Regions from separate parts of the Ignatzschineria larvae DSM 13226 genome, predicted to be linked through region 2. Evidence: riboswitches for the same ligand, from Rfam matches in the RefSeq annotation. Region 2 holds a riboswitch; the other holds the start of a gene.

Region 1 (3,424 bases), 820 kb from region 2:
CCACTTTAGAAGAGGCACAACAAGCTAAATTAGATTTGATCTGCCGTAAACTAGATTTAAAGCCCGGCATGCGCTTATTGGATATAGGTTGTGGTTGGGGTGGATTATCTGCTTATGCAGCAACACACTACGGTGTATCTGTTACCGGAGTGACAGTCTCCAAAGAACAACAGAAATTAGCACAAGAGCGTTGCCGAGATTTAGACGTAAAGATATTGCTACAAGATTATCGTGATCTTGATGATCAATTTGATCGTATCGTTTCGGTCGGGATGTTTGAGCATGTTGGTCCTAAAAATTATTCTGAATATTTTGATGTTGTACGTAAAAATATTAAGGAAGATGGTCTGTTTCTACTGCATACCATAGGTTCTAATTATAACAAGATCAATGTTGATCCTTGGATCGAAAAGTATATTTTCCCTAATGGTATTTTGCCATCAATCCAAGGAATTGCGAATGCAAGTCAAAGTAAGTTTATAATGGAGGATTGGCATAATTTTGGTGCAGATTATGATCGAACCTTAATGGCATGGTATGAGCGATTTGTGAATGTTTGGCCAGAAATTGAGAATAATTACACACCAAGATTCAAACGCATGTTTAGCTACTATCTTCTTGCTTGCGCGGGTGCATTTAGAGCTCGTGATATTCAATTGTGGCAAATTCTTTGGAGCCCAAATGGTGTTGATGGTGGTATTAGAGTCCCTCGTTAATCTATCAAACTTTAAGTTAAGCTAATTCATAAAAGATAATCCCCTAATATTGATCTATAAAATTATTAGGGGAATCTTTATTATAGTTCTATGTCAATAACAATATAGAGACAAGAAATAGTCATTTAGATTATGAGAATCCATTAAATTATGCTGTGATTTTTTCTGCTTGGAGCGATGACATCTTTTTAAGAATAAAGTTCAGGAGTAGGCCGTAAAGCGGGAGGAAGAAGATAGCACAAATCAATAATTTAAACGCATAATCCACGAGAGCAATTTCCTGCCAATTAGCCGCCATAAATGGATCATCGCTTTGATAAAATGCAATGAAGAAGAAAACGATTGTGTCTATAAAGTTACCGGCAATTGCCGCTGCACTGGGCGCAACCCACCAACGGTGATTTCTGCGAAGATAACTAAAAACAGTAATGTCCATTAATTGTCCCACAAGATATCCAGCAAAACTAGCAAGTGCAATTCGTGCGACAAAAAGATTGAAAGTTGATAGCTCATTAAAACCTAGCCATTCGCCTTTGAAAAAGATCACTGAGATAACATAGGAGATAATAAGTGCCGGAATCATCACGACAAAAATAATGCGGCGTGCAAGTGAAGCGCCAAATACTCTAATGGTTAAATCTGTGGTGAGGAAGATGAAGGGGAATGTGAAAGCGCCCCAAGTAGTATGAAATCCGAATATGGTGAAGGGAAGTTGTACAAGATAGTTGCTCGAAGCAATAATCAGAATATGAAAGAAAGAGAGCTGATAGAGCGCTCGTCGTCTCTCCGCTTGCGTAAATTGATACATAAATTTTAATTCCTTAGTTTTTTTGCGTGGGAGGTTCTCGAACCACGAGGTGCTGTATTGTAGCCTAAAGTGGAGTAATAAAAAAGCCGCAATAGTATGCGGCAATTAGACAAATAATTTGTAGTTATTTACACGATATCCATAACCTATCTCGAGTTATTTAACTATTGGCTCTAATATTTGACATCATTGACCACATCATTAATATTCTTATGATCCTTTTCTGTAAGGATGTAGTCTGTCACTTTGATGTTCCATTTTTCATCTTTACACTGCAGACCTTGTAGATTGCAACCATCTACAGAGTAAGTTGCAATTCCTAATGAACCAAAATTATTGGTAAATTCTGCGTGTGAAGATGGGCGTAAAATAACTTGAATAAATTCATACCCTTTTGCTTCATAAGACTGAGCCGCTAATTTTAATGTGGCTTCTCTATCACTTTTAGTAACAGCCTCCGGTGCATAGATATCGACAACAATCGCTTTTTTATCGTTATCTGTAATTGGTGTCTCTTTTATAGTGGTAATCTCTGCTGCATGTAGTGATGATAAGAAGGAGAGTGCTAATATTGTTAACAAACTTTTTTTCATGACTAAAATCTATCCTCATATTTTTTGATAAATTGATATTGCGGCTAAAAAATGGAACGTATAAATTAGAAAAAGCCTTAATACTTTTAATTCTAATAAGTTATTTTTTGTTCATATTTGTCATATAATAATATACTTTCCCTTTTTTGTCTCTGAAAGAATGTTTGTTTTGGGTGTAGTACCGTTTTTAATAAGAATACTGTGAATATATATTTATTTAGGTACAGATAATCTCTTTTCTATCGCATTTTGTAACGCAATAATTTCTTGCGTAATAGCTGGAAATTGCGAGATAATTGGCACTGGTCTAATGGTTATTGGATTATTATATTGTAGGGAGTTTGCTAATACTTCAAAGAGATAGATTAGAGAAGCAATTTCCGATTCGGTCGGTATATTTCGGTGATCCACTTCGGCCGCATGCTCTAATAAAAATGCAATCTTTTCAATAGAATAGATGATCGGCCAGTAGTATTCGATTAGCGCTTTTTTAAGCGGAATTTCGCCAGAGGCAGCATCATACAGTGCTGTGAGATTTGTAACATTCGTTCGCATTTTGATAATACGATCATGGATTTGTTGGTGAGAAGAAGATGTTTCTGGAGAGAATAGAAGCAATAACATTTGAGATTGATTGCGAAGCGTGCGCATCATGATCCGCGGGATTCTAAGCGATGCAGTTCTTCTACCCATTAAAATAACGCCAATAAGGCCAATAATACTACCAATGATTACATCGATCATGCGAGCACTTGCAAAGTAAAAAGCGGAAAATTCTCCGCCGGTAATTGTTTCTGCAAGAATTAACGCATTGGGTGTAATAAAGATAATGGCAAGTCCATAATTTTTGACAATAAAAAGTTCAGTGAGCGCTGTAAATAATAGAATGGAGAGTGCCACCGCATAGCCTGAGGGGTGAAAATGGAGAATAATTGTGGCGATGATAATGCCGAGTATTGTTCCCATTGAGCGTTGCAAAGCTCTATGGAATGTAGCAATCATTGAGGAGCCAGACATCACGGCAACACAAGATAGAGGAATCCAGTAGGATCTAGTAAAGTCAAAGCTATGGGCAATAATGGTCGCAATAGAGGTGATAATACCAAATCGAATAGCGGTAAGAAAAACAAGAGAGTTACGATCAAGCGTATTGAGCAAAATCTCTTTGATTGTAATGCGTTTTTCTAGAGAAATAGGTTTCAGATTTTCGGCAGGATCATTGATGATATTCGCCATAGTCTGATAATAGTTTTGTAACGCTATGTCCGATAGCTGTGGAATGGTGAAAAGTGAGGATTTTTTGAGGT
Region 2 (3,424 bases):
GTGGCGAAGGATTAGTCTATATTCTTCAATCAACAGTCACAAACTTCATTAACTTCAAACCCTTAGGACTTGTACTCTGTATGATGATCGCAGTCGGTTTAGTCCAAGAGGTTAAGCTAGCTGATGTTGCTATTAAAACATTACTCCTCAATGCGCCTCGTCGGTTTGTAACAGCTTCTATCTTTTTAGTGGGCATTGTGGGTAACTTAGCCTCTGATGCCGCCTTTGTGTTAGTGCCTCCCCTTGCCGGTATTATTTTTGCCGCAACAAAACGCAATCCGGTTGTAGGAATCTGTGCCGGCTTTGTGGCGGTTGCAGCGGGTTTTACAGCCAATATCTTTATTGCCGGGACGGATGTATTACTCTCTGGCGTTACCAATGAGGCTTCCGCAACGATTAATGGGGCTGAAATTACACCGGCGGCAAACTGGTATTTTATGCTTCTTTCAGTGCCATTTCTCACCATCATGAGCTCTTGGATTACGGAAAAGCTGATTGAACCCCGCTTTCCCGTAGAGGAAGATTTTGGGGCAAAAGCCTCTGATGAGAGTCAAAAATATGCCGTTTCCGATCGAGATCGCCGGGCGCTTAAATATACAGGGCTCTTTGCGCTACTCTTTATTGCGCTCTTAGTCATTACGATCTATCCCGAAAATTCCCCACTGCGTGGTCCTTCAGGGGGATTAGTGCCCTCTCCATTCTTAAGTGGCATGATTCCGATTATTATGACTTTCTTTATCAGCTGCTCAATCGTCTTTGGTGTTTTAGCTGGCACAATTCAAAGCTTTGATGATCTGCCAAGATTAATGACGAATGCTCTTAAAAATGTAGGGGGTTATATCGTATTAGTCTTCTTTATTGCCCAGTTTATCGGTTGGTTTAACTGGACAAATCTCTCACTTTGGCTTGCGGTATCCGGTGCTGATTTCCTTTCAAGTGTAGAATTACCCTCCATCGTGATGTTAGGAGCGCTCATTATTCTGTCAGGCTTAGTCAATCTTGTAGTCTTCAGTGGATCAGCACAATGGGCGATGATGGCACCGATCTTTGTACCTCTATTGATGCTCTTAGGCATTGAGCCTGATGCCATTCAGATGGCCTATCGAATTGGTGATTCCACGACCAATGTCATCTCCCCAACAAACCCCTACCTCCCGATGGTGCTAGCGCTTATCGCTCAATACAACAGCAGAGTCAAATTTGGCACATTCCTATCGATTATGTTCCCCTACTCGATTATTCTCGTCACCACTTGGGGTGCACTCTTCTTAGGTTATTACGCATTAGGATTACCCTTAGGGCCGATGTAGTCATCGGATAACCTATTTGATATAAGATCTAATCAATTGATAGAACCTCGGAATTTTCCGAGGTTTTTTATTACAAAACCAAATGATATATTGATTATTAAATTAGCATATTCGTAAATATAAATGTCATTTGTAAAAATTTATTTATAAAAAATTCTATTTCCCTTTAGCTTCTTTTTTAAAGTTTGCTATACTTTTGCGACGCTATTGAAGAGGTTCTAGCGCAACCCTCTATAAAAAACTAAGGAGATTCATGTGAAACAGCAGCGAGCAATCGTCGTATTTAGCGGCGGTCAAGATAGCACTACTTGCCTTTTCTGGGCAAAAGAGAGATTCCAAGAAGTTATTGCTTTAACGTTCGATTACGGACAACGCCATCAGCAAGAGGTGCAACATGCTAAAGCGATTGCCAAAGAGCTTGGCGTAGAATGGCTTCCTTTCCAACTCGATCTCTTCTCTAAACTCACGCAAAATGCTTTAACCAGCAATCAGGTCAACATCGAACAGAAAGCGGGAGAATTACCTTCAACTTTTGTTCCCGGCCGTAATCATCTCTTCTTCTCTATTGCGGCAATGGTGGCTTATCAGAGAGAAGCTCAACATATTATTGTGGGTGTCAGTCAAACCGATTTCAGTGGTTATCCTGATTGCAGAGATAACTTTGTAAAATCCCTCAATGTCACATTAAATTTGGCAATGGAGGCCGATTTTCAAATTCATACGCCGTTAATGTGGTTAGATAAAAAAGAGGTATGGGCACTCTCTGATCAATTAGGCGCATTTGATTATATTCAACAAAAAACACTGACCTGCTATGAAGGGATTCCTGCTTCTGGTTGCGGTGTTTGCCCGGCCTGTATTTTACGGCAAAAAGGATTAGAAGCATATTTAGCAGAAAAGGGGGAATAAGATGTTACAGCAATTCTACCCAACGCCTGCCCATCCTTTTCGTTATGAGATGAATAAGGATCTTCATTTTGCAGCCGCCCACCATATTCCCGATCCATCCGCCGGCATCTGCCAACAAGTTCATGGCCATACCTATTTTGTCAATATCACAATTGTCGGAGATACGCTAGATGAGTGTGGTTTTTTAGTGAATTTTCAGCTGATTAAAAAGCTGGTTCATGCCCCCTATGATCACACACTACTCAATCACCATGAGGATTTTAGTACGCGCCCACCTTCCACTGAAGTGGTCACCGAAGCCATTTGGCGACGAATACAAGATCATCTGAATACCCTTCCCCACCAGCCCCGTTGCCTCCAAGTATTAGTACGCGAAACACCGACAAGTTATGTCTGCTATCGACCCAAAGCGGAGGATTTTATATGAACTTCCCGGTATTAGAGATTTTTGGCCCAACGGTTCAAGGTGAGGGAATGGTCATTGGGCGCAAAACTTGCTTTGTCCGTTTTGCTGCCTGCGACTATCAATGTGTTTGGTGCGATTCGAAATTCACTTGGGATGGATCTGTTAAACCTACCTTAATGAATAGTGAAGAGATTCTGACAGCACTCATTGCATTGCAACAAGATCATTTACAACACAATCGTGTAGATCATATTACCATTAGTGGCGGTAATCCTGCGCTCTTTAAGGGATTAGATCAATTGGTGCACTTACTCCATCAAGCGGGTTTTAAAGTTGCGATTGAAACCCAAGGATCTCATTGGAATGAAGCACTCTTAGAGATCGATGAGGTCACTCTCTCCCCTAAACCCCCTTCAAGTGAAATGATCACCGATTTCCCGTTATTAACTCAAATTATTCAGCGATTAAAAGGACGGAATATCTCCCTTAAAGTCGTCATTTTTAATGATGAGGATTTACGCTATGCCGAAGAGATCTACCAGCTTTATCCGGATATTCCCCTCTATCTACAAGTAGGAAATGATCGATTAGAGGATCATGATGAAGCGGCGATAGCTCACTATCTACTCCAAAGGTATCGGCAACTAGTCGATAAAGTGATGCAATCCACCGCCCTCAAAAATGTTCGAGTCTTACCACAGCTGCATGCGTTGCTCTGGGGCAATCGTCGTGGCGTTTAGAACGTCAACATTGCGAGTTTGAACATTAGCACCTCATGATCAAGCTTTAGAGATAAACT

What was found. Region 2 has a riboswitch for preQ1 ahead of queC (7-cyano-7-deazaguanine synthase QueC). Riboswitches for the same ligand answer to the same signal wherever they lie in the genome.
Region 1: it holds a riboswitch for preQ1, as region 2 does, so the genes downstream of both, WMO13_RS06160 (7-cyano-7-deazaguanine/7-aminomethyl-7-deazaguanine transporter) here and queC (7-cyano-7-deazaguanine synthase QueC) in region 2, are expected to answer to the same signal.

The regions. Positions count from the first base shown of each region.
Region 1 is NZ_CP150637.1:1,511,737-1,515,160, reverse strand. Features, by position in the region: gene cfa (cyclopropane fatty acyl phospholipid synthase) at 1-716, shown strand, start outside; gene WMO13_RS06160 (7-cyano-7-deazaguanine/7-aminomethyl-7-deazaguanine transporter) at 865-1,524, opposite strand; PreQ1 riboswitch class I at 1,532-1,576, opposite strand; gene WMO13_RS06155 (hypothetical protein) at 1,698-2,117, opposite strand; gene WMO13_RS06150 (FUSC family protein) at 2,331-3,424, opposite strand, start outside.
Region 2 is NZ_CP150637.1:2,330,686-2,334,109, forward strand. Features, by position in the region: gene WMO13_RS09630 (AbgT family transporter) at 1-1,310, shown strand, start outside; PreQ1 riboswitch class I at 1,517-1,561, shown strand; gene queC (7-cyano-7-deazaguanine synthase QueC) at 1,566-2,219, shown strand; gene WMO13_RS09640 (6-pyruvoyl trahydropterin synthase family protein) at 2,221-2,646, shown strand; gene queE (7-carboxy-7-deazaguanine synthase QueE) at 2,643-3,365, shown strand.